Regions from separate parts of the Fructilactobacillus carniphilus genome, predicted to be linked through region 1. Evidence: predicted binding sites of a transcription regulator. Region 1 holds the regulator's gene; each other region holds the start of a gene.
What was found. The regulator Rex, encoded in region 1, represses fermentation and respiration genes when NADH is low (regulators of the CRP and FNR family bind a similar motif). The targets are predictions, from matches to a motif close to TTGTGAANTANTTCACAA.

Region 1 (10,811 bases):
GTGGCCAACTTACCTGCTATTTTTTGTTATCAGTGTTTTATGTCCGAACGTTGTCTTGTACTTTACCAGTGCTAAGTTTTTGATAGGAAGAACCACCTTACTAGGTGTTAAGAACCTGGCTCATTTTTCGGACCTGCAGTTTACGTTTTTCCAGCTGTTCTTGGTTTTATTTGTTTCCACCGTGGGATTCGGAGTCACTTATTTAGTTAATTGGCTGGTTTTAAAAATGCTTTCCCGGAAATTAAATGTTCAAGCCTTGTTTGTGGCAATGGGTTTTGCCATTTTGATTGCGGATGCCATTACCATATTAGTGACCGGATTATTTCACATCAATACGCCTATCCTCACAGCAGCTCTCAAAGTCCTAGTCCTCACGTTTTGTTACGCTAGTTTTACTAAGTATCAGGACAAACGGGGGGCTTGTATCTTAGGAGTTCTATCCCTATTGATTCATTTTTCCCTGCTACTATTAAAATAGTCATAAATAAAACTCCTTGTCAGCGTGACGCCGACGGGGAGTTTTTTTAAGCTTCGTTAAGTTCTTCGAGATCCACACTCGCGGTTTCCCACTCATTTTCCACTCGTTGTTGTTCGGATTGGAGTTGGTGGAGTTGTTCCTGGAGCTGTTGACTCCGTTCTGGATCTTGGTAGTTTTCCGGCTGGGTCATGTCAGTTTGAACCTGAGTTACTTGTTCCTCTAGCTGACCCAGTTGTTTTTCTAAGTCCTGTACGGATCGTTCTAATTTGCGGCGTTGGCGTTGGACGTCCTTTTGGCGTTGGAACTGTTGCTTTTTTTCTGAAACCGGCTCGCTGGGCGCGGGAGCTGCTTCTGACTGTTCGTGAGCCGCAATTTCTGCTTCTTCTGCTTTTTTAGCCGTGTAGTAATCATAGTTCCCCATGTAGGTGGTGGAGCCATCCGCACTCAATTCCACGATGTGGGTCGCTAATTGATTGATAAAGTACCGGTCGTGAGAGACAAAGAGAATCGTACCCTGAAATTCCAACAGGGCCTTTTCCAAAACGTTGATGCTGTCAACGTCGAGGTGATTGGTTGGTTCGTCCAGAATTAGGAAGTTATCGTGTTGCATCGAAAGTTTAGTCAATAGCAACCGGGCTCGTTCCCCACCAGAAAGGTTGGCAACCTGTTTTTCGACCGCATTCCCACTAAAAAGAAAACTGCCTAAGATGGAGCGAATTTCTCGTTCTGGCGTGGTCGGATAGTCATCCCAAAGTTCATGAAGCACGTCTTTTTCAGGATGCAGGCGGGCCTGTTGTTGGTCGTAGTACCCGATTTGGACGCCAGTGCCAAAGTTGATGGTTCCTCGCAGTGGGGGAATTTCACCCACAATTGTTTTTAATAGCGTGGATTTTCCGACTCCGTTAGGTCCAAAGATGGCGACCCGTTGACCGCGTTTTAAGTGGAAGTCGATGGGGTAACTAAGTTCTGTTTGGTAGCCGATGCCCAGCTTTTCTACGTCGAGCACGACCTCACCACTTTTACGGTTCGGATGGAATTGGAAGCGGGCGGTCGCATGTTGGGGATGCGGTTTTTCAACCCGTTCGATTTTTGCCAATTGCTTTTGGCGGGATTGAGCTCGTTTGGTGGTCGAAGCGCGGACCATGTTTTTTTGGATGAACTCCTCGTCTTTTTTGATTTGGTGCTGTTGTTTTTCGTATTTCTTGGCGGCAATCTCTAACTGGTGCTGTTTTTCCTTTACAAAAAAGCTATAGTTTCCCGAGTAGTGGGTCAACCGGCCGTTTTCGAGGTCGTAAATTTCATTAACCACTTGATCCAAGAAGTACCGATCATGGGAAACCACCAACAGGGCGCCACTATAAGACTTGAGAAAGTTTTCAAGCCAGGCCGTGGTCTCCATGTCAATGTGGTTGGTCGGTTCGTCGAGAATCAGAAGGTCTGGTTTTTCTAATAGCAGTTTTGCCAGGGCCACCCGAGTTTGTTGACCTCCGGAAAGTTCATTAATCGGTCGGTTTTGGTCAGCAGTTGAAAACCCAAAAGCACTCATGACGGTTCGAATTTCAGCGTGATAGCCATAGCCATTGTCGCGCTTGAAATCTGCTTGTAATTGATCGTAGGTTTTGGAAATGGCCGCCAGTTTCTCAGGATCAGCAATGACCGCTGGTTGACTCATTTCGGTTTCTAATTCGTGAATTCGAGTTTCCATTTTAATTAAACGTGCAAAGGGGAGTTCTAATTCGGCCTCAATGGTCCGGTCAGAATGTAACCCTGTATTTTGGGGGAGGTACCCAATTGACAGTCCTTGTTTAATCGTTACGTGTCCATCACTAGCGGTTTTAGGATCAACCAGTAGCTTTAATAAGGTTGATTTTCCTGCCCCGTTTTGACCTACGAGTCCGATATGACTGTGATCATCGATGGTTAAATTAAGGTCGTCAAAAATGGGCGTCCCGTTAAAGCGTTTGGTCAGGTGTTGTGCCTGTAAAATAATCATTGTGCTTCCTCCTGCCGTAATCTTATCATATTTTGTGGTTTGCTAAGTAAAACCGAGATGAAATCATTCACAAACCTAATGGAATTAACTAAGCGGGTTGAATTTGAAAAAGAAGCATCTTTTTTAGTTGAACATTCCAATCAAGTCGGGAATCATTGCCGGTCTAACGAAAAAATTCACAAGCGCATAGTTTGTGGTAAAATGAGATTAAGAGTAGAACGACTAATTTGAAGGAGGCCATCAGCAAATGGCAGAAGTGAAGATTCCCCGTGCAACCGCAAAACGGCTACCACTTTATTATCGTTACTTAAATATTTTACACGATGGAGGAAAGACACGGGTTTCATCGACGGAACTGGCCGATGCCATTCACGTGGATTCGGCAACGATTCGGCGCGATTTTTCGTACTTTGGAGCCTTGGGAAAACGGGGTTATGGGTACGACGTTACGAACCTCTTGGAATTCTTCAAAAACATCCTGCACCAGGACCGTTTAACCAACGTAGCGTTAGTTGGAGTCGGAAACCTCGGGCACGCGCTATTAAATTTTAACTTTCACCAGGACAGTAACATTCGGATTTCTGCCGCCTTTGACGTAAATCCCAAAAACGTCAACACGATTCAAGGTGGGGTGCCGATTTATCCCATGGATCAGATGATTAAACAACTCCGGGACCAGCAGATTAGCGTGGTCATTTTAACTGTTCCGACTAATGTGGCTCAGGATGTGGCTGATCAGGTTTCAGAAGCAGGCGTGAAGGGCATCTTGAACTTTACCTCCCGACGTTTAAACGTTCCCGATGGGATTCGGGTGCACAATGTGGATCTCACTAATGAACTGCAAACTTTAATTTATTTCATCGATCATTATGATCATGGCAACGATGACTAAGGGTTCCGGAAATAGGAACTCTTTTTTTGAACTAAATTCTTGCATTTAAATTCGAAGGAGCTTATATTTAATAATGTAATTAGCACTTGATGAGTTTGAGTGCTAAAACGTTACTTTATTGGAGGGATTAATGATGTTACAACCAATTGGAGATCGTGTCATTATTGCAATTCAAGACCAACCGGAAGAAACGGTTGGTGGTATTGTATTAGCTGAAAACGCTAAGGAAAAACCAACCCAAGGAAAAGTCGTAGCGGTTGGAACGGGGCGAGTACTTGATAACGGTGAAAAAGTTGCTCCCGTAGTTAGTGAAGGTGACGTTGTGATGTTTGATAAGTACGCCGGAACTAAAGTTAACGATGGAGATCAAGAATATCTTGTGATGCACGAAAGTGACCTCCTCGCAATCGTTAAATAATTTAACAATTAGGCTGAAATAGCAAGTTCAAATTAATTAAACATGAGGTGAATGAAAATGGCTAAAGAATTAAAGTTTTCTGATGACGCTCGGAGCGCCATGCTCAAAGGGGTCGACAAGTTAGCTGACACAGTTAAAACAACGATGGGACCAAAGGGTCGGAACGTAGTCTTGGAAGAAACTGCTGGCGACCCAACGATTACCAACGATGGGGTTACGATTGCTAAGGCAATTAGTTTACCTGATCACTTTGAAAATATGGGGGCTAAGTTAGTTTCTGAGGTAGCATCCAAGACGAACGATGTTGCTGGGGACGGAACTACGACGGCTACGGTTTTAACCCAAGCCATCGTTAAAGAAGGAATGAAAAACGTGACGGCCGGTGCTAATCCAGTGGGCGTTCGTCGCGGAATTGAAAAGGCCACGAAAGCAGCCGTTGATAGCTTACACAAGATGAGCCACAAGGTGGAAAACAAAGATGATATTGCCCAAATCGCTTCGATTTCTTCTGCTAGCGAACAAGTGGGTAGTTTGATTGCCGATGCCATGGAAAAAGTTGGAAACGATGGGGTAATTACCATCGAAGACTCCAAGGGAGTAGAAACCAGCTTGGACGTGGTGGAAGGAATGGAATTTGATCGTGGTTACATGTCCCAATACATGGTCACTGATCAAGAAAAAATGGAAGCTGATTTAGACAATCCTTACATCTTAATCACCGACAAGAAGATTAACAATATGCAAGACATCATGCCGTTGTTGCAATCAGTTGTGGAACAAGGTCGTTCGTTGCTGATGATTGCCGATGACATTGGTGGCGAAGTGCTCCCAACCTTGGTTCTGAACAAGATGCGGGGGACCTTCAACGTGGTTGCTGTTAAGGCTCCTGGTTTTGGTGACCGCCGGAAGGCTCAATTACAAGACATCGCAACCTTAACTGGTGCGACTGTCATTAGTGACGACCTCGGCTTAGAATTGAAGGACACCACAGTTGATCAACTTGGACAATCCAATAAAGTAAACGTTACGAAAGATTCGACGACCATCGTGGAAGGTAAGGGGGACAAGGATGCCATTGCTCAACGCGTTGCCGAAATTAAGGGTCAAATTGCTGCTACCAACTCTGACTTTGACAGAGATAAGTTGCAAGAACGTTTGGCTAAATTAGCTGGTGGAGTAGCCGTTATCAAAGTTGGTGCTGCTACGGAAACCGAATTGAAAGAACGCAAGTACCGGATTGAAGACGCCTTGAACGCCACTCGGGCCGCCGTAGAGGAAGGATTTGTTCCCGGTGGTGGAACGGCCTTCATCAACATCTTAAACGATGTGGCTGCCGTAGAAGCAGAAGGCGACGAACAAACCGGGATTGACATCGTGCGTCGGGCTCTGGAAGCTCCGGTTAAGCAAATTGCTGAAAACGCTGGGGTAGATGGTGCTGTGATTGTGGACCACTTGAAACAAGAAAAACCAGGAATTGGGTACAATGCTGCGGACGACAAGTACGAAGACATGATTGCCGCCGGTGTAGTTGACCCAACCAAGGTTAGTCGGTCTGCCTTACAAAACGCTGCGTCTGTTTCTTCCTTATTGTTGACCACTGAAGCTGTGGTTGCGGAAGAACCAAAGGAAGATGGCGGCAACGATAATCCGGCCATGGCACAAGGAATGCCTGGCATGATGTAATTTAATTAATTAAAGAGAAGTTTACTCTAGTAAACTTCTCTTTTTTTGTTGTCGGAAACGGGCAGTCGGAGTATAGTAGCAGTTGTATAAAAATGCTAGTTAGCAAATTCAAGATATAGGAGTACAGTTTCATGTGGCGATATTTAAAACGTTTAATTATTGGCCGACCGCTGAAAAGTACCGATGAATCAGGGCAATCCCTTACCATTTTTAAGGGATTAGCCCTGTTGTCGTCAGACGCGTTATCATCAGTGGCTTACGGAACGGAACAGATTACGGCAGTCTTGATTACGCTCTCAACGGCAGCCCTTATGTACCAAATGTGGGTTGCGTTGTTGGTGTTAATTCTTCTGGCCGCCATTACTTTGTCCTACCGGCAAATTATTTATGCTTACCCCTCTGGTGGGGGAGCTTACGTGGTGGCTCGGAGTAACTGGGGTGAAGGCGCTGGGCTAGTGGCCGGGGGCTCGCTACTGGTTGACTACATGTTGACCGTGGCGGTGTCTACGACCTCTGGAACGGAAGCGATTACCTCAGCAATTCCCAGCCTGTATCACTATCAGGTTCCGATTGCGATTCTGATTGTGCTGTTCATCATGGTCTTGAACCTGCGGGGGATGCGTGATTCGGCGTCCTTCCTAGTGTTGCCCGTTTACCTTTTCATTTTGATGATTATTCTAATGATTATCGTTGGTGGGTATAACATTTTAACGGGGAAGATTACCTATCATGCTGCAGCACCAATCACGGCCTCCGTGAAGGGGATGACCCTGTTAATGTTCTTTAAAGCCTTTTCGGCCGGGTCTGCTTCCTTAACCGGAGTGGAAGCCATCAGTAACGCAGTGCCCAACTTTAAGCAACCGAACCGGAAGAATGCTTCCAATACTTTGGCTTTAATGGCAATCATCTTGGCCATCTTCTTTGGTTCCATCACGTTCTTAAGTTACTACATGGGCATTATCCCGAACGCTAAGGATACGGTGCTGTCTCAAATCGGGACGGGCGTCTTTGGCCACGGGTTCTTCTACTACATGTTACAACTAGCAACGGCCTTGATTCTGGCTGTTGCTGCCAACACTGGATTCTCAGCCTTTCCCATCTTGGCTTACAACATGGCCAAAGACAAGTATCTGCCCCATGCCTACCTCGATAAGGGGGACCGGTTGGGTTACTCCAACGGGATTATTTCGCTGGCCATTGGAGCCATCGTTTTAATCTGGATCTTTAACGGGAAAACGAACCTCCTGATTCCACTGTACGCGGTTGGGGTGTTTGTACCATTCACACTATCTCAATCCGGAATGATTGTGCATTGGTTGCACCACAAGGAAGGCTTCTGGCCGGGTAAGATGTTCATTAACCTGATTGGGGCTGGAATTTCGGTTATGTTAGTGCTGTTCTTGTTTGCACTGCACTTCAAGGAAGTTTGGCCGTACCTGATCATCATGCCGTTGATCTTGTACATGTTCTACCGGGTTCACAATCACTACCAGCAAGTAGCGCGGCAGTTACGGGTTCACAATAAGAATGAATCCGTTCAGATTCGGGAATATGAGGGTTCTACAGTTATCGTGTTGGTCGGAAATGTTACCCAGGTGACCCGCCAGGCCATCAGTTATGCCAACTCGATTGCAGATCAAGTGGTCGCAGTCCACGTTTCCTTTGCTTCCGATCCGGACAAGGAAAACAAGATTGAAAATCAATTCAAGAGTGAATATCCGGATATCCGGTTTGTTAACATCCATACTTCGTACCGGTCATTGAATGATCCAGTGCTGCGGTTCTGTGATGTAATGGCCCGGAAGGATGATGATATTAACTACTCCACGACCGTCTTGGTTCCGCAATTCGTCCCGCGGAAACCATGGCAACAAGTGCTGCATAACCAGACTGGAGTCCGGTTACGGGCGGCCTTGAATTCACGACAAAACATCATTGTTTCAACTTACAATTACCATTTGAGTAACTAATTATTGCTAAATTGTTTACCTGAAAAGGACGGCTTCCGCTCACCGCAGAAGCCGTTCTTTTTGTTTTTGGTGCATGCTTGAAGTGCAATTACAGCAAAAAAAGCCCCCCTAAAAGCTAACTTTAGGGAGGCTTGGGCTGATGTTCGCTTTAGTTTAAATGTGAACCAAGTTGGCAAAGAGCGGTACGACGACGTCAACCACAATCGAGATAATAACGACAGAGATAGCGGCCATGGACCCTTGGACTTCACCGAGTTCTAACGCTTTGGCCGAACCTAGCGTGTGACCAGCAGTTCCTAAACCTAATCCCACTCCAATCGGGTTCTTGAGGCGGAAGATTTTAATCAACCAGTCTCCGATGGCGTAGATGATTACGGCGTTTAAGATGCAGGCCATGGCTGTGATGGCCGGAATTCCGTGAATCCCAGCGGCAATTGGCATGGCGACGGCTGTTGTAGCGGCTTGTGGGAGCATCGAAGCAATCCCGGCGTTGTTGAGTCCCAATAGTTTGGAAACGAAGTACATGATGACCACTGAAATTGATAATCCAATTACGAGCGAGAGGAGAATCTCCAGCCAGTACTTCTTGACGATGTCGTTTCGTTTAAACAACGGAATCGCAAAGGCAATCGTGGCTGGATAGATGAACCAAAAAATGATGTCACCACCAGGCTTGTAAAGGTTTTTGTAAACCCAAGTCACGTCCAGATTTGTGACTTTGGCGATTAACCACAGGATGAAAATTCCTAACACCATGCTGACGAACAGCGGTTGAAAGAGAAAGAATCCCTTGGATTTTTTAAATAAGAAGGTCCCTAATAGGAAAACTAGTAGGGAGAGGGCAATTCCGAACATCGGCGTGCCCAAAAATTTAATTAATTCCATTTTCATTGCGACTTACTCCTTTACTGGGAAAAACCGGTTTCGTAACCAAATCAAAACCGTGGCTACCAGGGAAACCGAAATCAGCATCACGACCGTGGAAATGAAAATCATGACCACCATCTGTAGTCCTGACTTTTTCATGATGTCTAAGTCAGCGGCCAGTTGGATTCCGGAAGGAACGAAGAGAAAGGCCAAAATGCTAATTAAAAAGTTTCCCACCTTTTCCACGTGGAGGGGTTTGATAACGTGAAAGGTTAAGAGGAGGTAGAGAATCACTAATCCCACTACTGACGCTGGAACGGGAAAGTTCTTGGGAAAGAGGGATGAAATTATGTACGAAACGAATAAAATTACTGCATAAATACCCATCTGTACTAGGATGGGAGCTGCCTTTGAGGTGTCTTGGGTGTTTTTTACATCTTTAGTTGACATCGCAATACTCCTTTCAAAATTGGAATCTTTTTACTATTAATAGTATACCAGAGCTAAATGTAAACGCAATCATTCCTGGGAATTAGGGACGGGGCGTTCAACGAATTGGGTTCCTTCGGACTTAATTTGCATGTTCCCCGCTAGTAGATTTTGTAAATCAGTTTGAAATTGGTCTAAAGCACTGTCCGCCACGGACGTGGTCACGGTGACGTCGGCTTGATAATCCGCGTCCATGATTTGGAAGTCGTGGGTGGTTAAAAAGTAGTTCAGTTGGTCGTAATTTTTGTAGTCTACGGTAATTTTGAGGACCTCGTGGGTCACCCGTTCCACAATGCCTACGGCCTCAATCACTTGGGCTGCTGAACCACTATAAGCGCGGATGAGCCCCCCGGCGCCCAACTTGATGCCTCCAAAGTACCGGGTGACCACAATTGCGACGTTGTGGAGTTGATTTTTTTTGATGACCTCTAGAATGGGAACCCCGGCCGTGCCGCTGGGTTCGCCGTTGTCACTTTCACGTTGCACCTGATTGGTTTCGCCCAGTACGTAGGCAAAACAGTTATGGGTGGCCTTTTTGTGATCGGTTTGAACTTGTTGAATGAAGTTTATGGCCTCAGCTTCTGTGCTAACTCGAGCGATGTTAGCGATGAACTTGGATTTTTTGATGGTGATTTCGTGATTACCGGCGTGGGCAATCGTTAAAAATGGTTGATCCATGTTGAGCTCCTTTCCGTATCTAAATTATAGAGGTGAAATATAAATGGACGAGCAAACCTTCTGGGGCCGCTTAGTGCCGCTGCCAACTGCGGTGGCACGGGCTTTACCCACTGATCAATTTCAGCAACAAGCAGCGATTGAAGTCGGTCCGAGCACCCTTCATTGTAACCGATGCCAAACGGATTGTGAAAAAAGCGGACACCAGCTCCCGAGTGGTGATTACTACTGCCGGAATTGCCTGAACTTAGGTCGAGTAGATAGTTCCATGCAGTTGGTGAGTCAGGCAGAACCAAATGCCTTTCCACCAACGCCAAATCCTTTAGTATGGAGCGGGAAGCTGACTGCGCAACAACAAGCTTGTGCCAGGCAGGTGCAGCGGGGTTTTCAAGCTCATCGGAATCAACTGCTGTGGGCAGTAACGGGGGCTGGTAAGACTGAGATTTCCTTTCCAGGGATTGCCTGGGCGTTACAACACGGTTTGCGAGTGGCAGTGGCTGCCCCTCGAGTTGATGTGTGTGGGGAACTTTATCCGCGTTACCAAGCCGTTTTTCCCACGATTCCGATTGCGCTACTGCATGGTCACACCGAAACGGGGTACGTATATCGGCAATTAACCATCGGTACGACTCACCAATTGCTCCGTTTTCAAGCAGCTTTTGACGTCTTGATCTTAGACGAGGTGGATGCTTTTCCGTATGCCAATAATCCCATGCTTGAACAGGCAGCTCATCGAGCGCTCAAACCAACGGGGAGTTGCCTGTTAATGACTGCAACCCCCAGTTTCCGACTCCAGCGAAAGTACCAGGGGCAGACCGCCTATTTGCCACGGCGATTTCACGGTCATCCGTTACCCCAAATTAACTGGCGGGTGGCTTTTCGGTGGCGGAAGCAGCTTCAGAATGGTCAATTACCCTGGGTGTTACGGCGACTAATTCATGCCAAGGTTCAGGACCGCCACCCTTTCTTACTATTTGTGCCCCGCATTCGTGATTTAGATCCAATTGATCGTTATTTACGCCGCCACGTGGTGGGAACTCCATGTTGGGAAACCGTGTACGCAGGGGATCCAGCGCGGATTAACAAGGTCGAACGGATGCGGAACCGAGAAGTTTTATTTTTAGTGACCACCACGATTTTAGAACGAGGGGTTACTTTTCCTGGGATTGATGTGATTATCCTGGGTGGTGATGATCAAGTCTTTTCGGTAGCTTCGTTAGTGCAAATGGCGGGCAGAGTTGGTCGTAAATCCACTCGGCCCACCGGTCAGGTTGATTGCATCGTGAGTGGCTATGCCAAAAACGTGCGCCATGCGCGCCACCAAATTGCCCAGATGAACCGAAAGG
Region 2 (10,811 bases), 170 kb from region 1:
ACCGTCTTAACAAATTGCGGGTCAATGATGGCTACATCAGGAGTTAAGGCGTAATCAGCCAGTGGGTACTTAATGTGTAACTTAGCATCCGTAATAACTGAGAACGGTGTTACTTCGGAACCAGTTCCGGACGTACTTGGGATGGCAACCATCTTCGACTTGCTTGGTTTTTCAAAGCGGTAAGCCCGTTTCCGAATGTCCAAGAATTTTTGCTTAGCACCAAAGAAATCCGTTTCCGAGTTTTCGTAGATTAACCACATCATCTTAGCAGCATCCAGCGGTGATCCTCCCCCGAGGGCGATAATCGTGTCTGGTTGGAAACCACGCATTTGCAATACTCCGGCATCCACCGTTTCCGTCGTTGGTTCGCCGTGAATGTCATCAAAGATGTAGTATTGGACATCGTCATCACGAGCGTTTAATTCGTCAAGCACCTTGTCAACGTAGTGGTATTTAACCATGGATGGACTCGTAACAATAAAGGCTTTGTGAATGTCCGGCATATCCTTGAGGTAACGCACGGAGTTTTTTTCGAAGTAAATTTTTGGTAGTTTAATCCATTGCATATTATTTCTTCTCTTTGCGATTGTTTTGATGTTCAACAGGTCGTAATCCGTTACGTTATGGGAAATTGAGTTTTGTCCCCATGATCCAGTTCCTAAGGTTAAGGATGGGGTCATGTTATTGTACAAGTTCCCCACCCCACCTAATCCAGATGGCGAGTTCACAATAATCCGGGAGGCTTTCACAGAAACTCCGAACTTCGTCGCTAATTCTTCGTTCCGAGTTTGAATGGCAGCTGTGTGCCCTAATCCACCGTAGTCCAGCAGCTTGTTTACGATTTCAAAGGCATCTTTGTGACCCTTAGCCCGGTAAACGGAGATTACTGGGGATAATTTTTCTCCAGACATCGGGTACTTTGGTCCAATTCCTGTCATTTCCACGGCAAGCACTTGGGTATCTTTAGGAACCTTGATGTTTGCCATGTCAGCAATTTGTTGAGCGGTTGCTCCGGCGATTGGACCCTTAACGCTTAACCGGGTGCTATCAAACATTGCATCAGTTAATTGTTGTTGTTCGTCTTCTGGAACAAAATAAACTCGGTTACGTTCCAATTGTTCCTTCACGTCGTCGTAAATATCATCGTCAATGACGGCACTGTTTTCAGTGGCACAAATCATCCCGTTATCAAAGGTCTTGGATAACACAATGTCGTTCACGGCTTCTGGAATCTTAGCGGTCTTTTCGATGTAAACCGGACCATTACCAGGACCAACCCCTAAAGCAGGTTTTCCAGTAGAGTAAGCGGCTTTAACTAAACCAGGACCACCAGTAGCCAAGGTACATGCTACACCTGGGTGCTTAATCAAGGCATTCGTAGCTTCCCGACTTGGTTCTTCAATCCATTGGATGCAGTCTTTCGGTGCACCAGCGGCCACGGCAGCATCCCGCATGATTTTAGCGGCTTCAATTGAAGATTTCAGTGCTTGGGGATGCAAACTAAAGATGATGGCGTTCCGCGTCTTCATCGAAATGATGGACTTGAACAACGTGGTGGAAGTTGGGTTCGTTACGGGTGTAATTCCCGCGATGACACCTAATGGTTCTGCCACTTTAATCAAATCTTCTTCCGAGTTTTCGTCAATCACACCGACCGTTTTGTCGTTGCGAATGTCGTGCCAGATTTCTTCAGTAGCAAATAAGTTCTTGATGGCCTTGTCTTCAGCGACTCCCCGACCAGTTTCTTCGTAAGCCATTTTACCAAGGCGTTGGTGCGCATCGACTCCGGCAATTACCATGGCGTGCGTAATTTCGTCCACTTTAGCTTGATCAAAACTACTCATTTCGTCTAAGGCCACGTGAGCTTTTTTCACCATCTTGTCGATGGTATTGTCAATTTGTTTGAGTTGTTTTTCTTCTTTTTTGTCAGACATGTTCTTTCCTCCGGTTACTTCCATGTTCTGCAGTACTTGCCCCTCCGATTGAGGAGCAAGGTTTTTTGCCGGTTGTTACTATAAATTAGACAGTTGCGCCCGTAAAATCAAAGACTACCCGACCAACAATCTTGCCGGCTTTCATGTCGTCAATCACGTGGTTAATGTTTTCCAATTTGTCGGTTCTAACGATCGGTTCCACTTCACCAGCAGCACCAAATTGGAAGGTTTCGCGCAAATCTTCCCGGGTTCCGACTAACGAACCCGCGACTTTAATTCCGTCTAAGACCGTCTTATCAATATTTAAGGCCATATCACCCTTTGGCAAGGCCACGGCAACTAACGTTCCGTTGGGAGCCAAAGCGTTTACTGCATTGGTGAAGGCAGCTGCACTAACAGCGGTTACGATCGAAGCATCGACTCCACCATCAGTGGCCTTAATGATTTGTTCCGTCGCATCGTCATCGTGCCGATTAATTACCACATCGGCGCCATTTTCCTTAGCGGCTTCCAGTTTGTCAGGATCACCGTCAGTCACCACTACCCGGGCACCAAAAACGTGTTTAGCCAGTTGCACGGCTAAGTTTCCTAACCCACCGGCTCCGACGATCTCAACCCAGTCACCTGGTTTGGTGTCCCCTTCCTTCAAGGCCTTGTAAGTTGTTACTCCGGCACAAGTTAAGGAAGTAGCTTGGATGGGGTCCAATCCGTCAGGAACTTTGACAGCGTACTTGGCATCTACGATACATTCTTCCGCCATCGCACCGTCCACGCTAAATCCAGCGTTTTTAACGTTTCGACAGAGAGTTTCGTTTCCAGTGACACAGTAACGACAGGTTCCATCAGCAGAGTAGAACCAAGCGATTGACACTCGATCTCCCACTTTCAGGTTATCCACGTCTTTTCCGACCTGGATGACCTTTCCGACTCCTTCGTGACCAATAATTCGACCTGGAACTTCACCGAAGTCCCCGGCAGCAACGTGTAAATCAGTGTGACATAAACCACAGTATTCAATCTTAACTAATGCTTCATGATCTTCGATGGGACGTAATTGAACGTCTTTGACATCCACGTACCCATCTGAGTTCGGACGCACAACAGCTGCTTTCATGATTGTTTCCCCTTTCCAAACCTTTACTTTACGAATTCATTATATTGTTAAACTATTCACATGTCAACTAAAAAACATCTTTTTAGCTTTTAAAAAAACTAAAAAATTAGATATAATTGCGCAGCAACGGCTTTATCATACCAAATCGCGTAAAATATAATTTTGTGTGATAGTGAACAATATAGACAAAAAAAGAGTAGGACCGCTACTTGCGAGTCCTACTCTACCTGTAATTATAATCGGGATAACAGGAATTGAACCTGCGACCTCATACTCCCGAAGCATGCGCTCTACCAAACTGAGCTATATCCCGTTAGTATCATTACCTAATTATGATACCACAAATTCAGTTAATGGTTAAACCGCAAACTGTTTCTCGTTCTTTTCACTGAAACGGATTGTAAAAACGACCATGATTAACTTGAAACAATAAAATGGTAATCATCAGCAATAGGATTGCTAATCCCAATACCAGTGCATCCGTCCCCCGAAAGGGTTGCGCAGTGTACCACGTCCGTTTTTTCTTGCTGCCAAAACGGCGCAGTTGCATGGCTGTACTAATTCGGTCGATATTTTCAAAACTGGATAAAATCAACGGAATAATGATATTGATGATCCCGTGCAAGCGCGTGGTCAGTTTTCCCTTAGAAGAAAGTTCGCTCCCACGCGCTTGTTGGGCATCCTTGATGTCTCCAAATTCACGTTGCACATCTGGAATGTAACGCAGCGTAAGCGCCACCGCGTAACTAATCTTATAGCTAATCCCCAACCGATTCAGACTGGATGCAAACAAACTCGGATTGGTTGTCATAATGAACACCAATGCAAGCGGAACCGTGCAGACGTACTTTAAGGTCACGTTTAACAGGTAAAATAGTTCTTGCGTCGTTACCGTAAAATAACCAGCCGAAATGATCACCGTTTTAGCTCCATAAAGATGCACTCCATATTGGGGTGAAAAAACGAAAACCAGGATCACGTTCAAAATTGAGAAAAAGGCAATAAACTTCACCACAAACGCCACCTGTCGCCACTTTAAGTGGGACCACTTAAAAATTAAAAGCGACAAAATGGCCACTAAAACCAAAAAGCGCGTGTCAAAAGTCGTCATGCAGGCCACCGACACAATCAAGAAAAAGAGAAGCTTCGCAGCTGCGTTAATCCGGTAGATAAACGTGGTGCCAGGATGATACCCTAACGTATTGGCCTCATTCATGCTGTTTCCCCCTCTCCTTTAATGCCATCATCAGCTCCGCTTCGGTAGTGCCAGCTTGCTTAGCTAACGTAGCCAAACTGGTAGAACAAAGGTGCGCAGCGTTCATCAACTCGGGTTGCTGTAATAATTGGTTAGGTGTGACGTCAGCTGCTAATTTCCCATCGTTCACCACTAACACCCGGTTACTATACTGGGCCATCAGTTCTAAATCATGTGTAATTAACATGATGGTAATTCCTTGTTGGTGTAATTGTTCCAAAAAGGTCATGATTTCCGTGTAGGTTTGCCAATCCTGTCCAGCTGTGGGTTCATCCAAAATTAAGAGCTGCGGATGTAACACCAAAATTGCGGCAATCGTCACCCGTTTTCGTTGCCCAAAACTCAACGCACTGAGCGGCCAATTCCGAAATGGGTATAATCCACAAATCTGTAAGACGTCGTTTACTTGAGTTTCAATGTGCTCTACCTGCCGTAACCGTAGTCCCAGAGCCACTTCCGCAAAAACCGTTTTTTGTGACAACATTTGGTTCGGGTCCTGCATCACGTACCCGATGTGGTCCGCAATTTCCTTAATGGAAGCCGTTGCCAATGACTTATCCTGCCACGTAATCGTCCCCGTGCCGCGCAAAAAACCACAAATCAACTTCATCAAAGTCGATTTTCCGGCTCCGTTTTGTCCGACCACACTAATAAAATCCCCTTGGTAGATGGTGCAATTTACTCCAGCTAGGGTCGCGTGATTCTTGTTGGGATACTGAAAGCCAACGTTTTGTAGTTCCAGTAATGCGGAACCCTCAGGCTTCGAATGTGCTTGCTGAACCGCTCCTTCACTCCACCGTCGAATTTGCCCTAATTCCGCCGGCGTTAATTCTAATTGCTGGACGTGATCTAAATGCGGTTGCCGTTGCACGTCGATTCCGGCGGCCTTTAACACCCGCACGTAGAGTGGCGGTTCGATGCCATTTTCTTCTAAGCGTTCTGTTTTTAACAATGTGTCCAGATCAGAATCGCTAACTACCCGACCTTCACTGAGCACGATGGCATGATCAAAAGCGGCGGAGGAGACTAAATCTAAGCGGTGTTCGATCATCACGAGGGTAAACCCGAGTTCTGCTTGTAACTTGGTTACCAGTGCCAAAATTTCGTGACTAGCAACGGGATCTAGGTTTGCAAGGGGTTCGTCTAGTAATAAAATCGGTGCTTGGTTGACTAAAACTCCGGCTAACGAAACCTTTTGCTTTTGGCCTCCCGAGAGTGACTGCGGCGACTGGTTTAGCAATCCCTTAATCTGCAGGCGATTAGCCCATTCGGCCACCACCTGCTTCATTTGGGCTTGGGGCATGGCGTCGTTTTCTAGCATAAAAGCGATGTCTTCCGCAGCGGTTAAACCTGTAAATTGACTGTCTGGGTCCTGCAAAACCGTCGAAACTGAAAAGGAAAGGTCAAACAATGACATGCCTCCAACCGGATGGCCGGCAATTTGCCCGGTTCCCGTTATATCGCCAGGATCTTCCTCTGGAATTAAGCCATTAATACACTTAGCCAGGGTTGATTTACCACTTCCGGAGGGACCTAAAATTAATAGTTTTTCGCCAGGGTGAACGGCGAGCTTTACGTTCGTCAGGTTAGCTTCCGCCTGACTGTTATATTTAAACGAAAAATCACTAAATTCGATGATTGGTTCAGTCATAAGCTCCTACTCTTTTCGTAAACTATCCTTGCGGACCCGAGTAGCGGCGTAGGCTTTAATCAAAATGGTGCCCAAGATTCCCACGGAGATACTGTCCAAGGTTCCAGATAACAAACCCTGCACGTAAACCTTACTAGCGGGTTCACTGTAAATTAAGATGTCTAAGGTTGGAGCTACAAACGCCCATAGAACGTAGTTGGTCACAATTTGAATCAGATTAAACCACACAGCGTCTTTCCAACCAAAGATTCCTTGGTTCACCTTGAAGTACTTACCAAAAAATCCAATCACGAGCCCAAATAAGGCGGAACAGAGCACCCAACTCCACCACGGGTTTCCAAACATCATAAAATCGTTTAAGGCGTGCCCAATGAATCCGACCGAAAAACCGACCACTGGTCCATAAATCAACGCAAAGAGGGCCAAAAAGGCGTAGGTTGTCGCTAAATTAGTGTTAGGAAATCCGGTCGGAATGGAAGCAAACCGATCCAAAATCACGAAAATGGCGGCCCCAATTCCAATGGCGACCACTTTTTTTACCGATAAACTTTTCATTAGCAAAACTCTCCTTTTAATTCTTGTCGATGCCTCTTATTATACGGTTAATTCTGGATTATCTCAATCTGTTTTGTAAAATGGTTCGGCTTTAATCCCAATTCTTCAAACTTTTTCGAACTAAAAACGCAGGGGCCTAAATTTAATTAGGCCCCTGCGTTTGTTGGGGTTAATTTTTCCAACCGTGATTTTTTAAGTCAAAGTCGCGTTTCGGTAACTTGGAAACGTACGGATTACCGGCAACGTAGAAGCGGTACGGTTTTTCCGTCCAACTCCCACGGTCACTCACGCCAATCCGACCACTGGTCACGATTTGTTTGGGAATCTTGCCATGATCTAAATCAATGTCTAAATCCGTTTCCCCAAATTCCAGCTCGTTCAGGTGCTTATCCGTGATGCCCAAGGCTTCCATTAACTTGCCGGGACCATTGGTCAAATCATACCCATGCTTAGCACGATTTTGCTCCATTAATGCTCGTCCCTGGACCGGTTCCAGCCCCCGAATCAAAATTCCCTCGGGAACGTCCCGCGCTTGCGCCGCCACATCGAGGCAGAGCCGCGAATGAATCGAATAAATGTAAATCGTCCCGGGTACGCCATAGAGAGCTTCGTTCGCAGGAGTCCGTTTGCCTTGATAAGCATGCGCGGCTGAATCGCGTTGACCCAGATAAGCCTCTGCCTCCGTAATATAACCACTCATTAATCCTTGCGGTGAGTGGTAAATCAAGAGCTTGCCTAGCAAGCGTTGCGTAATTTCATCCGTGGTTCCCGTTGCAAAGAACCGTCGCAGTCGTTCTGTCACCGTCCGTGCCCGCCTTTAAAAATCACCGTTATCAAATATTACCGTACTACGATCACTGAAATCTTAGCTTTTTTCGCCAACTTCACGCTAATGCTGTAAAAATGGTGTTCCCCATCCTTATCAGCTCCGCAAACGAGCAAGTCGGGCTTAAAGTCTGGAATAATCGTATCCAAGATTTCGTCGTCGATGTCGCCGCCTTCACTGGCGATGGCCGTGACGTTTTCTACCCCGAAGTCCTTAGCCAAATCCACGTACTTGTAAATGACCTGGTTCAAAGCATCTCGCTTCTCGTCTAATTTCTTCGGTGTTAGAGAATCGTAAATGTTGATGTCACCACCCTCTAATACCGAACAAATCCCGAGCTGAGCGTTAAATGTTTTCGCCTGCGTCACCGCGTAACTGAGGGCCCGGACGTTTGCGTCTGGATCATCAGCGTCAATCGTCAATAAAATCCGTTTGAATTCTAATGGTTCTACCTTAGCCATGTATCTCACCTCCTCGTTCATATCATAGCATGAAAGCGCCACACGCGCCCGCAAAATTTTGCTTGTTAATCATCGTCGTCATCCTTGGCATTCAGCTTGGCAATCATGTGCCGGGCCCGAATCCGTCGCATCTTTTCCTTCTTCTTTTCAACCCGCATGTCTTCCATTCCCTTGGCTTTCAACACAATGCCTTCGTCGTTTTTCACCATGTAATAAATGGAAATCAGAATCATGATGCAGACAAACATCAATGGAAAGCCGGCAATCGCACAGAACGTTTGAATGGTATCAAATCCACCCACAACCACGATTCCAAAGGCAAAGAGAACAAAAACAACAACCCAGGTCATCCGGTTCAATTGACTTGGATCCTGATTGCCCTTCAGCTCGAGACTCGTAAAGGACGACACGATGTAGGCCGAAGACGAAATCGTGGTGGCCAAGAAAATGAAACAGGAAATACAGTAGACCGCAAACACGATTCCCTTCATTGGCAAGGTCCCTAGAACTGCCGTAATCACGGCCGCCTGTCCGTGCGTGTTCAAAATGTGGACCAGGTTTACGACTCCGTTTTTTTGCAGCCACAACGAGTAACCCCCGAGGATGGCGTAGAAACTCAAACAACCAGCCGAACCGTACATCAACATTCCCAGTAAGACCTGCCGAATCGTCCGGCCCTTAGAAATCCGGGCAATGAACAATCCCATAACGGGCATGTATGACAACCACCAGCCCCAGTAAAAAATCGTTTCGGAGTTAGCAATGTCAGGGGTGCCGTTGGGAACCGTGTTGGTACTTAGTTTCACGAAGTTACTGGTTAACAGGCCTAAACTGTTGGTTTCGGAACTCAAAATGTAAATCGTGGGTCCCACCAGTAAGACAAAGGCTAGAAACAAAATGGCGGTCCAGATGTGCATGTCACTTAGGCGGTCAATTCCCCCGTTCAAACCGTGCCAAACGGTCCAAGCAAAAATTACGAACAGGATGGCAAACAAGCCCATTTTGAGCGCCATGTTATCGGGCCAGCCCGTTAAGCCACTCAAAACGTTGGAAATAATCGGGATTTCCATTCCCACGGACGAACCGACTCCGCCCATGATGCCGAAGACGACCAGGAAATCCACCAGCTGACGCCCAGCATACTGCCACTTGGCATCTCCCTGCAAAAAGTTAATCGACTTACTGAGACGTTGCACCTTATTTTTCTTAACAAACAGAATGTAGCCAATCGCAATGGCCGCTGGGGCAAACATCATCCAAGCCATCGGTCCCCAGTCAAATTGACCCAACATGTGCGCGTAATTATAGGCATCCTCCGAAAAAGGCTTAATCCCAAAAGCTGGGTGGGAAACGTACCGAATCGGGTCCACCATGCTTAACATTAAAATACTGGCATCAATGGCCGTCGCAAAGACCATACTGCCCCATTGCAAACTACTATACTCGGGCACCGACTTGGCATCCCCCAGTTTAATCGAACCGTATTTACTAAAAATCAACCACAAGAAAAAAACGAAGTTAATGATGTAAACCATCATGTACGCCCAACCCATTTGCTTGGTAATCCATGCAAGCGCCGTTGCTAGATCACCCTGTAACGTGCTCCCACCGGCAATCAGAATCACCGACGCCACCACGAAAATCACCATGGTTGGGATAAAAACGAATTTATCAATGTTGAAATGCTTTAAAATAATGGTCCTCCTGAAAGCGCTATGCTTTTTCATACAAAAATACCGCTACGTGAATCGAAATTCAAACTTAATAGCGGTATTTCCAACTTTACTGAATTGCTCTGATTATAACACTTTATTTTTCCTGCAAATTGCTGTTATCAATCTGCTTAATGATCCGGGCTGGATTACCAGCGATTACCACGTCATCTCCAAAGGACTTGGTGACAACCGACCCAGCTCCAACGACCACGTTATTGCCCAATGTGACTCCAGGTAAAATGGTTACACCACCACCAAACCACGCGTTATCGCCAATCGTAATGGGAGCTCCCAGTTCCACGTCGTTAATCCGGTCTCTGGCATTTAAGGGATGGATGTTAGTGTACAAACTACAATTAGGTCCAATGTAACAGTTTTTCCCAAACCGAATTGGGCACGAATCAAGCAGGGTCAGGTGATAGTTTCCAAAGAAATTATTCCCGATGTGCACGTTAAATCCGTAATCGAATTGCAAGTCCGTTTCCATGAAGAATTCTTCCCCGGTCTCTGCAAATAGACCTTTAATCATGGCGTTCCGTTCTTCGTTATCCGGGGTATTATTAATCTTTTGTAACATCTTGCGCACTAAAATCCGGCGCTTAATTAATTCGTGATCAAACTGGTTAAACGATTCCCCAGCGGTCATTTTGGCTCGTTCCGTTGTCATCCTAGCGCTTCCTTTCCATTTGATCCATCGTTTGGTTTAAGCGTTCGTCAACGTACATGTTCCCCTGATTCGTCGCGTGTCCCTTGGTCCAGGCCAATTGCAGGTGGGGAAACTCGGCCAGTAAGCCGTCAAGCTCGTGCCACAGTTCCTGGTTCTTCAGTTCCCCGGTTGCCCGGCGCCAACCCCGTCGTTTCCAACCAGCCAACCAGCCCTTTTGAATCGCATCTAAAACGTACTTAGAGTCAGACACCACGCCCACGTTGCGCTGTTGCAGTTGGTTCGCTCGTAACCATTGTAACGCTTTTACTAACGCCGTGATTTCCATCTTATTGTTAGTAACGCCCCATTCACCATCCGAATCACTGTGTTGACGACCCTGCCAATCAATTAGATAGGCCCACGCGGCGGGATCAGTTGCTTTGACGTGACCGCCGGCAACGTTGCCGTGGTTCCGGGATCCCCCATCCGTAAAAACCACGATTTCTGGGCGACCGTGTGAACCTGATTGAGTAGGATTAGCTGGTTGCTTGGTTGGTCGAGATGTCGGTTGCGTCAAAAATTGCTGCGCAGCCGTTTGCGTTGGAAAACTTTGGTACTGAGCTCCTGAAAAGCCCTCGACTTGTGCCTTGGCTT
Region 3 (10,811 bases), 450 kb from region 1:
GTTCCACCCGGATTCCTGCTGTGCAAGAAGCCGTTAAGAACTGGACGGGCAAGAACCCGAACCACTCCATTAACCCGGACGAAGCCGTTGCTTTAGGAGCTGCTGTTCAAGGGGGAGTCTTAACTGGTGACGTGAAGGACGTTGTGCTCTTAGATGTTACCCCATTATCCTTGGGAATTGAAACCATGGGTGGCGTAATGACGAAGTTAATCGATAAGAACACCACGATTCCAACTTCCAAGTCCCAAACCTTCTCGACTGCTGCTGATAACCAAACAGCCGTTGACATTCACGTGCTGCAAGGGGAACGGCCAATGGCTGCCGACAACAAATCGTTAGGTCGGTTCCAATTGACTGATATTCCTGCTGCTCCACGGGGAGTTCCACAGATTGAAGTTACCTTTGACATTGATAAAAACGGGATTGTAAACGTTTCTGCTAAGGATAAGGGAACTGGTAAGGAACAAAAGATTACCATCAAGGACTCCAATGGTCTTTCCGACGATGAAATCGAAAAGATGATGAAGGAAGCCCAAGCCAACGAAGAAGCCGACAAGAAGAAGAAAGAAGAAGTTGACTTGAACAACGAAGTTGACCAATTAATCTTCCAGACTGATAAGACTTTGAAGGATGTTGAAGGTAAGGTTTCTGAAGCTGAAATTAAAGAAGTGAAGGATGCTGAAGAAGAACTGAAGAAAGCCAAAGCAGACAACAACTTGGACGACATGAAGGCCAAAAAGGATGCTTTGAACGAAAAGGTGCAAGCAGTAGCCGTAAAACTTTATCAACAACAAGCTCAATCCGGTCAAAACGGTGATGGCGCTAACGATGATGCTACGAAGCAAGACGATGGCAACACCGTTGATGGTGACTTCCACGAAGTTAACGATGACGACAAAAAATAATTGAGCACGTTTCAAGTTCCTCGAAAAGTGGGAGCTTACCGGAGTGAACGACCACGAAGGTGATCAAAAAGCCAAAGCTGATGTGAACTGCTTTGGCTTTTTGTTTTAGAACCGCAACTTTAAATCAGGGAGGATTAGAGAATGGCAGCAAAAGATTATTATGATGTCTTGGGTGTTTCCAAGGATGCTTCTGAAAAAGACATCAACCATGCTTATCGTCATTTATCCAAAAAGTACCATCCAGACATCAACAAAGAACCAGGAGCCGAAGAAAAGTTTAAAGAAATTACCGAAGCCTACGAAGTCCTGAGTGACAAACAAAAACGGGCTAACTACGACCAATACGGATCTGCTGATGGTCCCCAAGGTTTTGGTGGTGGAGCCGGCGGAGGCGGTGGCTTCGGCGGCGCTGGTGGTGCCGGATTTGGGGACTTCTCAGATATTTTCAGCGATCTATTTGGGGGTGGCGGTCGACGTCAAACCGATCCTACGGCACCCCAACAGGGTGAAGATCTGCAGTACCAAATGACCTTGACCTTTGACGAGGCCATCTTTGGGAAAACTACCAAGATTAACTACAGACGAGAAGCTCAATGTCCTGATTGTCACGGAACGGGAGCTAAACCAGGAACTCATCCAGAAACCTGTCCTGATTGTCATGGGACCGGACGGATTGCTAGAACGGTGAACACCCCGATGGGACAAATGCAAACCCAAAGTGCTTGTCCACGGTGTGATGGAACCGGAAAGATTATTAAAGAAAAATGTCAGAAATGTGGTGGCGCTGGTAAAATCAGCGAAGACCACGAGGTGGAAGTTAAGGTTCCGGCCGGAGTTGAAGAAGGACAACAAATGCGTTTACAAGGACAAGGAAACGCCGGGATTAACGGCGGTCCTTACGGTGATTTATTCGTTGTCTTCCGGGTTCTACCTAGTAAGGACTTTCAACGAGACGGATCCACGATTTACTACAACAAGGACATTTCCTTTACGGATGCAGCCCTTGGAAACGAAATCGACGTTAAAACCGTGTATGGAAATGGGAAATTAACCATTCCAGCCGGAACCCAAACGGGCACGGTCTTTAAGTTAAAAGGAAAAGGGGCTCCACGTCTGCACAGCGATAGTAAGGGAGACGAAATGGTCCGCGTGACCGTGGTTACACCTAAGAAGCTATCACCAGAACAAAAATTGGCTTTAAAAGCATTTGCCGAAGCCAGTGGAGAAAACCCAATCCCCGAAAAGGGCTTCTTTGAAAAATTAAAGGATAAATTGAAATAATTGGTGCAAATAGAGCGAGATGTAAATCTCGCTCTATTTGTTTCTGAACCGGGCCATTGGTATAATTAAGAAAAATGACCGACCGAAGAAAGCAGGAATGAACGTGGATTATCAAGAAATGAAAACGGCCCAACGTAAAATCAGAAATTTTGCGATTGTAGCCCATATTGACCATGGGAAATCCACTCTAGCGGACCGGATTTTGGAGCTCACCGATACGGTGTCCAAGCGCGAAATGAAGGATCAGCTACTGGATAACATGGATTTGGAACGCGAACGAGGCATTACGATTAAATTGAACGCCGTCCAGTTAAAGTATCACGGGAAAGACGGTGTGGATTACGTATTTCACTTGATTGATACCCCGGGACACGTGGACTTTTCGTACGAAGTGTCCCGGAGCTTAGCTGCCTGTGAAGGAGCCATTTTGGTGGTGGATGCTACTCAAGGGATTCAAGCGCAAACTTTGGCTAACGTTTACCTTGCCCTTGACGATGATTTAGAAATTTTACCGGTGATTAACAAGGTCGATTTACCGTCTGCTGAACCGGAACGAGTCAAGAAGGAAATTGAAGACGTGATTGGTTTAGATACCAGTGACGCAGTCGAAATTAGTGCCAAAACGGGCTTGAACGTGGATAAGCTGTTAGAGGAAATCGTGGCTAAAATTCCCGCTCCCACGGGTGCCATTGACGCTCCGTTAAAGGGATTGGTCTTTGACTCTATTTATGATGATTATCGGGGTGTGGTCCTCAGCGTGCGGATCTTTGAGGGGGTTGTAAAAGCCGGAGACCGGATTCGGCTGATGAATAGTGGTAGCGAATACGAAGTGACCGAAGTGGGAGTTAATTCCCCTAACCCATTGCCCCGCGACTTCTTGATGGCTGGTGATGTTGGTTATCTAACTGCTAGCATTAAAGACATTACCCAAACTCGAGTAGGGGATACGATTACGCTGGCCAATAATCCAGCGGAGAAGGCGTTACCGGGTTATCGGGAAATGATTCCGATGGTTTATGCCGGACTCTACCCAACTGACAACGCAAAATTTGAGGATTTACGGGAAGCGCTAGAAAAACTGAAGTTAAATGATGCCTCGCTCGAATTTGAACCAGAAGTTTCTGAAGCCCTCGGTTTTGGGTTTCGGTGTGGGTTCTTAGGTTTACTGCACATGGATGTAGTTCAGGAACGACTCGAACGCGAGTTTAATCTAGATTTAATTACCACGGCACCGTCGGTAACCTATCACGTTAATTTAACTGGTGGTGACATGGTGGAAGTGGAAAACCCAGCTGAAATGCCAGACGTTTCTGCCATTAAAAGTATTGAAGAACCTTACGTGAAAGCCACAATCATGGTTCCCAATGACTACGTGGGCGCCGTGATGAAACTCTGTCAGGCGCGGCGGGGCGAATTTGTGACGATGGAATATTTGGATGACGCCCGGGTTAATGTGATTTATCAAATGCCCTTGTCAGAAATCATTTTCAACTTCTTCGACAAACTCAAGTCTAGTACCAAGGGGTATGCTTCACTGGATTACGAAGTGGACGGTTATCACGCCAGTGACTTGGTTAAAGTGGATATCTTGTTAAATGGTGATCAAGTGGACGCGTTGAGTTTCATTGCCCACCGTCAGTTCGCGGAAGAACGGAGTCGTGACATTGTCCGGAAACTAAAGGAAATTATTCCACGGCAAAACTTTGAAATTCCAGTCCAGGCGGCCATTGGTTCCAAGATTATTGCTCGGACCAACATTAAGGCGTACCGGAAGGATGTTACTTCTCGGATTCACACTGGGGATCCAGACCGGCGCGCAAAGTTGTTGGAAAAGCAAAAACGCGGGAAGAAGCGGATGAAGGCCGTGGGGAAGGTGGATATTCCCCAGGAAGCCTTCATGACCGTTCTGCAGTCGGATACGGAGCAGGATGGAAAGTAATTAGCCAATTATTGAAAACTGATTAGATTATTCTAGGAGTCGTAGTGCCAATTTAATTGGAATTATTACTCCTTTTTTCATTTGAATTTCTTTGTTCATTATTTAACAAAGTGAGGTATAATAAAGTTATTAATTTAAGATAGAAAGTAGGAATGGACATGAAAAAAGTTGCTTTAGTTACTGGAGCAGGACAAGGAATTGGAGAAGCAATCGCGAAACGTTTACACCACGATGGCTTTGCGGTGGCCTTAGTGGGTCGAACCCTGGACAAAGTCGAAGCGGTGGCCAAAGAAATCCAAAATGACCATGGCGATGCAATCGCGATTCAAGCCGATGTCGCCAACCGTGATGAAGTTTTTGCCGCTGTGCAAAAGGCTTCCGATCACTTTGGTGATTTTAATGTGATGGTTAATAACGCCGGAGTGGCACCGACGACCCCTATTTTTGAGGTAACTCCAGAAATTCTAGAAGAAGCCGAACGAATTAACGTCGGTGGAACAATTTGGGGCATTCAAGCAGCGGCCACGATGTTTAAGAAGTTAGGTCATGCTGGTAAAATAATCAACGCTTCCTCGCAAGCCGGAATGACTGGAAATCCCAACTTAACGGTTTATGGCTCTACCAAGTTTGCCATTCGAGGGATTACCGAAACCACGGCGAAGGAATTGGCAGACGATGGAATCACGGTCAACGCCTTCTGTCCCGGAATCGTGGTAACACCAATGATGAACGACATTGCCCAACAAGTGGCTGATAAAGCAGGGAAACCGTTTGAATGGGGCATGGAACAGTTTGCTAAGGACATCGCTTTAAAACGGCTTTCGCAACCGGAAGACGTTGCTGGGTGTGTTTCTTATCTGGCTGGACCAGATTCAAATTACATGACCGGACAATCACTCTTGATTGACGGTGGAATGGTCTTTAATTAATAAAAATGGCTGAACCTGAATTTAAACAGGTTCAGCCATTTTTTAGTTAACGCCAGCGACTAGCTCTTTTAGTAGGAAGAATTAGGAGAATTAAGAGCCATAGGGTCCCGATAACCGGTACTATTTGAATCCAGAACCACCATCCTGAGTGGTTAGAATCGTGGAGCCGGCGAAAGGTTACAGAAATGCTCCCAATCCAGGCCAAGAAAAACATGATTAAGTAAATGATTAAAATTACTTGGGCAGATGTGGTGCCTGCTAAAACTCCCAATAACCAGGCGACTATCAGCGCCAGGAGGTAGTTAAAAATAAGGGGAATCCAGAATTCGACGAGCGAAGCGGTTCCCGAAAAGTTAAAGATATTATGCCAGAAATTACGGTATGCTCTAAACATGATGGTCCTCCATTTTAAATATAGTTGGTACCATTCCATTATACCAGAGGACAAATGGGCATTTACAAGAACTTGGTGTTGAGATACAATAATACCGAACAAACGTTCGGGAGATGAAATAATGAATTATGATGCAGAACCCCACGGGGTCTATTTTTTCATTGATAATAAGTCCTTTTATGCCAGTTGTGAAAGCGTAGCTCGGGGGTTAAACCCATTAACAGCAATTTTGTGCGTCATGTCAGAAACTGCCAACACCAACGGGGGGTTAATCTTGGCTGCTTCCCCACGTGCGAAGCAACTGTTTGGTCTTCATAACGTGAACCGCCAGTACGAGTTGCCGCACGATGAACGACTCATTTTGGTTCCACCACGTATGAATCTTTATATCAAAAAGAACCTAGAAATTAATCAGATTTTTACTGAGTTTGTGGCCGAAACAGACTTGTTACCGTATTCGATTGATGAGTCGTTGTTAGACATGACCCATTCGTGGCGGTTATTTGGCAATACAGTACAAACAGTGGCTCAGCAAATTCAGCGTGAGATTAAGCGACGCCTGGGTTTGTACGTCACGGTGGGAATTGGAGATAATCCGGTGCAAGCCAAGCTGGCCCTGGATCTTTATGCGAAGCATAACCGGAATCTGATTGGCGAACTGCATTATGAAGATGTACCAACCAAACTGTGGCCGATTCAGAATTTAACGTCCGTCTGGGGAATTGGCAAACGCCAGGCACAACGATTAGCACGATTGGGGATTCATTCGATGGCTGAGTTAGCTGCCGCTAATCCATATGTCTTAAAACAAGAGCTGGGGGTGATTGGAACCCAACTATTTGCGACCGCCTGGGGAATTGACCGTAGTAATCTGCACGAAGATTATCAACCCCAACAACGGAGTTATAGTAACGGCCAGGTATTGCCTCGGGACTACTGTCAGGAAAGTGAACTAGCAGTGGTGATTAAGGAACTAACTGAACAGGTTGCCGCTCGCGTTCAGGCTCATCATTTCCAGGTCGGATCGGTTACGTTACAACTGGGCATTGCTCATGGGCAAGTCGATGCGCACCATCTCTCCCATACCCAGCGGATTCCGGCTACGGATCAAACGGTTGAACTCCGGCAGGTGGTGATGGCAATATTTAAAAAGCTCTGGCACGGGGAAACGATTCGGCGGATTAATCTGGATTTTGGTGATTTAACCCCTGCCGCCGGAATGCAACTGGATTTACTAGCTGATAACCAGCGACGTACAAAGCAACGCGAGCTAGACCACGTCACTGCTGCGATTCGAAAACGGTTTGGAGTAGATGCTGTCTTTCGCGCTCAAAGTCTGTGTCCCGGGGGAACCGCGTTAGAGCGTGCCGGATTGGTGGGAGGTCATAGTGGGGGCAATAGCTATGAATAAGCCGGACGTTTCAACCACCGTTACGACCATTACCCACCGGATTGCCCAGCAATTTCATCCCCGACCAGGAAGTCGATACACCATTTTAATTGTGCATGATCCGTATGCGCTCGCTTTTAACTGGTTCTTGAACATTAAGCATCCCCACCAAAACGTCCGTTCTCAGCCTCTGGCAGTTTTACCCAGGGATTTACAGTTGCTAGAAGCGGTTTTAAAGGGAGTCAGCGAGCAATATCACTTTACGATTAATTATCGAAACTGTGGTAATTTACGCTGGCCGACCACGGGACGCCTAATTGAACAAACGGGTGCTTTGTAATGAATGATCGGTTGGCACAACAATTCTTTGCGCATGATTATCATGATCGAGGGGTCCAAAAGTGGCAGGGATACTTTTTATCTGATCATACCCAACACCTCCGCGAACATCACCAAGCTGTCCAGCAAGCTACTACTTGGGAGAGAATCCCAGCGATGAACCATACAGAAATTAGCCGGAAACTGCAGTACGCTGTGCAAAAGCAGCAGCCGGTTACGCTGATTTGGAAGCAAACCAGGGGCCTGGAAACCCAGTATTTTCAAGCTCAGGGACGGGTAACAGGGCACGAAGCTGGATTGGTACGAATTGACGGTCAGCTAATTCCTTTTGAACTAATTGTGGCAATTAAAAGAAAAAATTAAGCGGTTACACTTTATTATTCTTTGAAAATGACTTATAATAAAGGTGTTCAAAGCTTCACATGGTGAAGTGAACCAAACCCAAAGGAGAGATTACAATGGCATTAGATAACTACTTTACTGGATTACAACACGTAGGGATTCCAGCTACGGATTTAGACGAAACGGTGGCTTTTTACGAAAAGTTAGGTTTTACTAAAGCAGGCGAATTTTTATACCAAGGCAATCGTTGTGCATTCATGAAGTATGACAACTTAATGATTGAAACTTGGGAAGGTGACGAAACTGCTAAGGTTGACGGAGCCATTAATCACATTTCTTTAAATGCAACTGACGCAGCTGCTGCTTTACAAGAAGCTAAGGACATGGGCTTAGATTTAATTGATACTGAAATTCAAACCCGTCCATTCTGGGACAAAGGAATTAAGTTCTTTAACATCTATGGTCCGAACCACGAAAAGATTGAATTCTGTGAAATCGTAAAATAAGCATTTTTAATGGCAGGCGTAGTGATACGCCTTTTTTTTTGTGATTTTAAATGATTATTATCTAAATTCAAGAAATCTTCTTGCCATTTTGGGATTGCTCCAGTACCATGGATAATAGGTTTAATCGAATTTAAAAAATGGAGGTGGATAACGTGTTAGCAATGACCAAAAAATTTTTGCGTGACAATGGTTATCACTACAAAAAGGGTTACATCCGCCCGTTAATGACTCCAGACAGTGTTTACATTTTCCGGTTTGGTAAAGATGAGTTGAATAATCGGATTATTTTACGCTATGGACACGGATGGACTGGACGCCAAAAAATTAAAGAAATTGATTTACGTTTGCATAAACAGAAGCATCCACGGATTTTTAAGACCGAACGAAGTCTCTTGAAGTATCTCAAGTCACACCTTTCGTATCACGAAGCCAAGTTGCAAAAAATTAAAGAAGAACAGTAATTTGAAGCATCCTTGGCGGGGTGCTTCTTTTGCTAAGAAGGGATAACATGTTATGAAGCTAACGGAAGTTCGCATTACTACCACTAATGAAGCCGCAGAGGCGGTTAGTAACCTACTAATTACAGCCGGAGCTCAAGGAATTCAACTCGATGATCAATTACCGGGCGATCAAGTGGCAGTAATTACGTATATTACTGAGGACCTTAACCCAGCTGCCTTTATCAAACAAGTCGAACAAGGGCTGAGCCACTTTACTGAATATGGGCTAAACGCGGGCGTGGCGACGATTGAGACTCGTCCGGTTGACGAGCAGTGGACGACCGAATGGGAACAATATTACCACGCGGAGCGGATTACTCGTTACCTGACGGTGGTGCCTAACTGGGAAGATTATCAACCTGCTCAGACCGACCAAAAGGTGATTCGTCTTGATCCTGGGATGGCCTTTGGAACGGGAACGCATCCCACGACGAAGATGTCGTTACAAGCGTTAGAAACGATTCTACGTGGGGGAGAAACGCTTTTTGACGTTGGAACCGGTTCGGGAGTGCTCAGCATTGGAGCCCGTTTATTGGGAGCCAAAGCAATCCGAGCGTGGGATAACGATTCCGTGGCAGTGGAATCGGCACAGAAAAATTTAGCGATGAACCCCGGAATGGAAGACATTCAAGTATCACAAAACAGTTTATTAACTGGGATTGACGGTACGGCCGACGTGATTGTCGCTAACATGTTAGCAGAAGTGTTATTGCCACTGATCCCCCAGGTTCCCGCGCACTTGCGTGATCACGGTCAGCTCATTCTTGCCGGGATTTACGTGGATCAGTTACCCAAGATTCAAGCGCAGTTAGATGAGCAACAGTTGACGGTTGAACAAATCATGGCCGTGGACAACTGGCGGGCCGTAATTGCGACAAAGAAAGGACAATAACGTGCAACACTATTTTATGGATCAAGCACTGACGGTGGGGGCTGAAGTTTCGTTGCCCACCGCGATTCAAAAACACTGGTTGCGGGTGTTACGAGCCAAACCGGGAGCCCAAGCGGAATTTGTGGATGATCAGCAGCAGGTTTTCATCGGGGAATTAATGGATGAGAACCAGGGCACCATTAAAATCGTACTGCAAACGGATCACGATGCAGAGCTTCCGATTGCCACCACGATTGCCTGTGGACTACCCAAGAGTGGAAAAGCAGAGTTAATGGTGCAGAAGGCGACGGAAATGGGTGTTGCAGAAATTATTTTTCTACCGACTGAATGGTCAGTAGCTCAGTGGAAGCACAAAGCCGGTAAAAAGGTGGAACGCTTGCAAAAGATTGCGCACAGTGCTGCCGAGCAATCTCACCGAAATCTAGTTCCTAAGGTTCGTTATTTAGACCGGTTCACTGATTTATTGGACGTTCAAGTTGATCAACGAGTGGTAGCTTACGAAGAAGCGGCCAAACGTGGAGAAGTGAGTGAATTGGTGCGGGTCGTGACGAAGATGCAACCAGGTCAACGCTTACTGGCAGTTTTTGGACCGGAGGGCGGTCTGAGCCCGACGGAGGTGAAATGGTTACAGGATCATGCTTTTCACGTGGTGGGCTTAGGCCCCCGGATTCTGCGAACTGAATCGGCACCGTTGTACTTTTTAAGTGCCATGTCTGTACTTTCCGAACTTAAATGATAAAATGTTATTAAAATCAAGTAGATTACGAATGATGCTATTACTAAGTGGGGGTGAAACCGATGGCTAGTCTAAAACAGTGGCAACCGACTGAGATTTTTTCTAAAATTCAGACTGAAATGGATCCGGATCAAGTTGACATGGTTAAACGGGCGTATCAAGTCGCTCGGCATGCTCACGGAACGAATCTACGGGCTTCTGGAGAAAGCTACATTGCCCACTCCACTAACGTAGCCGGTATCTTAGCTGATTTAAACATGGATGCTGTAGCGGTGACCGCCGGCTTTTTGCATGATGTGGTGGAAGATAGCAATGTACAACTGGCAGACGTGCGGGAACAATTTGGGGATGACGTAGCCCTGATTGTGGACGGAGTTACCAAGATTAGTAAAATTAAATATAATTCCAGTCGTGAAGCATTGGCAGAAAATTATCGCAAGTTATTGCTGGTAATGTGTAAAGACATTCGAGTTATGATTGTGAAACTGGCAGATCGGATGGACAATATGGATACATTGGGGGACTTAAACCCTGAGTTTCAGACCCGCTTTGCCAAGGAAACGCTGGACGTTTACGCGCCGATTGCTGATCGCCTTGGGATGGGGACCGTGAAGTGGGAGCTCCAGGATATGGCATTGCGCTACCTGAATCCGGATGC

Region 2: adhP (alcohol dehydrogenase AdhP) is a predicted target of Rex. The motif match lies at 3,093-3,110, and genes of this name have one in related genera.
Region 3: M3M37_RS02050 ((S)-acetoin forming diacetyl reductase) is a predicted target of Rex. The motif match lies at 4,217-4,234, and genes of this name have one in related genera.

What each region holds. Positions count from the first base shown of each region.
Region 1 is NZ_CP097121.1:831,444-842,254, reverse strand. It holds gene M3M37_RS04280 (hypothetical protein) at 1-478, shown strand, start outside; gene abc-f (ribosomal protection-like ABC-F family protein) at 525-2,471, opposite strand; gene M3M37_RS04270 (redox-sensing transcriptional repressor Rex) at 2,719-3,363, shown strand; gene groES (co-chaperone GroES) at 3,497-3,781, shown strand; gene groL (chaperonin GroEL) at 3,839-5,464, shown strand; gene M3M37_RS04255 (APC family permease) at 5,596-7,434, shown strand; gene lrgB (antiholin-like protein LrgB) at 7,588-8,325, opposite strand; gene M3M37_RS04245 (CidA/LrgA family protein) at 8,332-8,751, opposite strand; gene M3M37_RS04240 (YigZ family protein) at 8,821-9,468, opposite strand; gene M3M37_RS04235 (ATP-dependent helicase ComFA) at 9,512-10,811, shown strand, end outside.
Region 2 is NZ_CP097121.1:1,005,758-1,016,568, forward strand. It holds gene adhE (bifunctional acetaldehyde-CoA/alcohol dehydrogenase) at 1-1,934, opposite strand, end outside; gene adhP (alcohol dehydrogenase AdhP) at 2,020-3,048, opposite strand; tRNA gene M3M37_RS05130 (tRNA-Pro) at 3,288-3,361, opposite strand; gene M3M37_RS05135 (energy-coupling factor transporter transmembrane component T family protein) at 3,434-4,264, opposite strand; gene M3M37_RS05140 (ABC transporter ATP-binding protein) at 4,257-5,954, opposite strand; gene M3M37_RS05145 (ECF-type riboflavin transporter substrate-binding protein) at 5,961-6,509, opposite strand; gene M3M37_RS05150 (DNA-3-methyladenine glycosylase) at 6,679-7,311, opposite strand; gene M3M37_RS05155 (universal stress protein) at 7,350-7,796, opposite strand; gene M3M37_RS05160 (BCCT family transporter) at 7,862-9,445, opposite strand; gene M3M37_RS05165 (sugar O-acetyltransferase) at 9,606-10,178, opposite strand; gene M3M37_RS05170 (ribonuclease H family protein) at 10,180-10,811, opposite strand, start outside.
Region 3 is NZ_CP097121.1:386,418-397,228, forward strand. It holds gene dnaK (molecular chaperone DnaK) at 1-905, shown strand, start outside; gene dnaJ (molecular chaperone DnaJ) at 1,047-2,186, shown strand; gene lepA (translation elongation factor 4) at 2,284-4,125, shown strand; gene M3M37_RS02050 ((S)-acetoin forming diacetyl reductase) at 4,284-5,054, shown strand; gene M3M37_RS02055 (DUF805 domain-containing protein) at 5,101-5,448, opposite strand; gene M3M37_RS02060 (Y-family DNA polymerase) at 5,570-6,859, shown strand; gene M3M37_RS02065 (hypothetical protein) at 6,852-7,178, shown strand; gene M3M37_RS02070 (hypothetical protein) at 7,178-7,540, shown strand; gene M3M37_RS02075 (VOC family protein) at 7,636-8,025, shown strand; gene M3M37_RS02080 (hypothetical protein) at 8,178-8,486, shown strand; gene prmA (50S ribosomal protein L11 methyltransferase) at 8,539-9,417, shown strand; gene M3M37_RS02090 (RsmE family RNA methyltransferase) at 9,395-10,153, shown strand; gene M3M37_RS02095 (RelA/SpoT family protein) at 10,216-10,811, shown strand, end outside.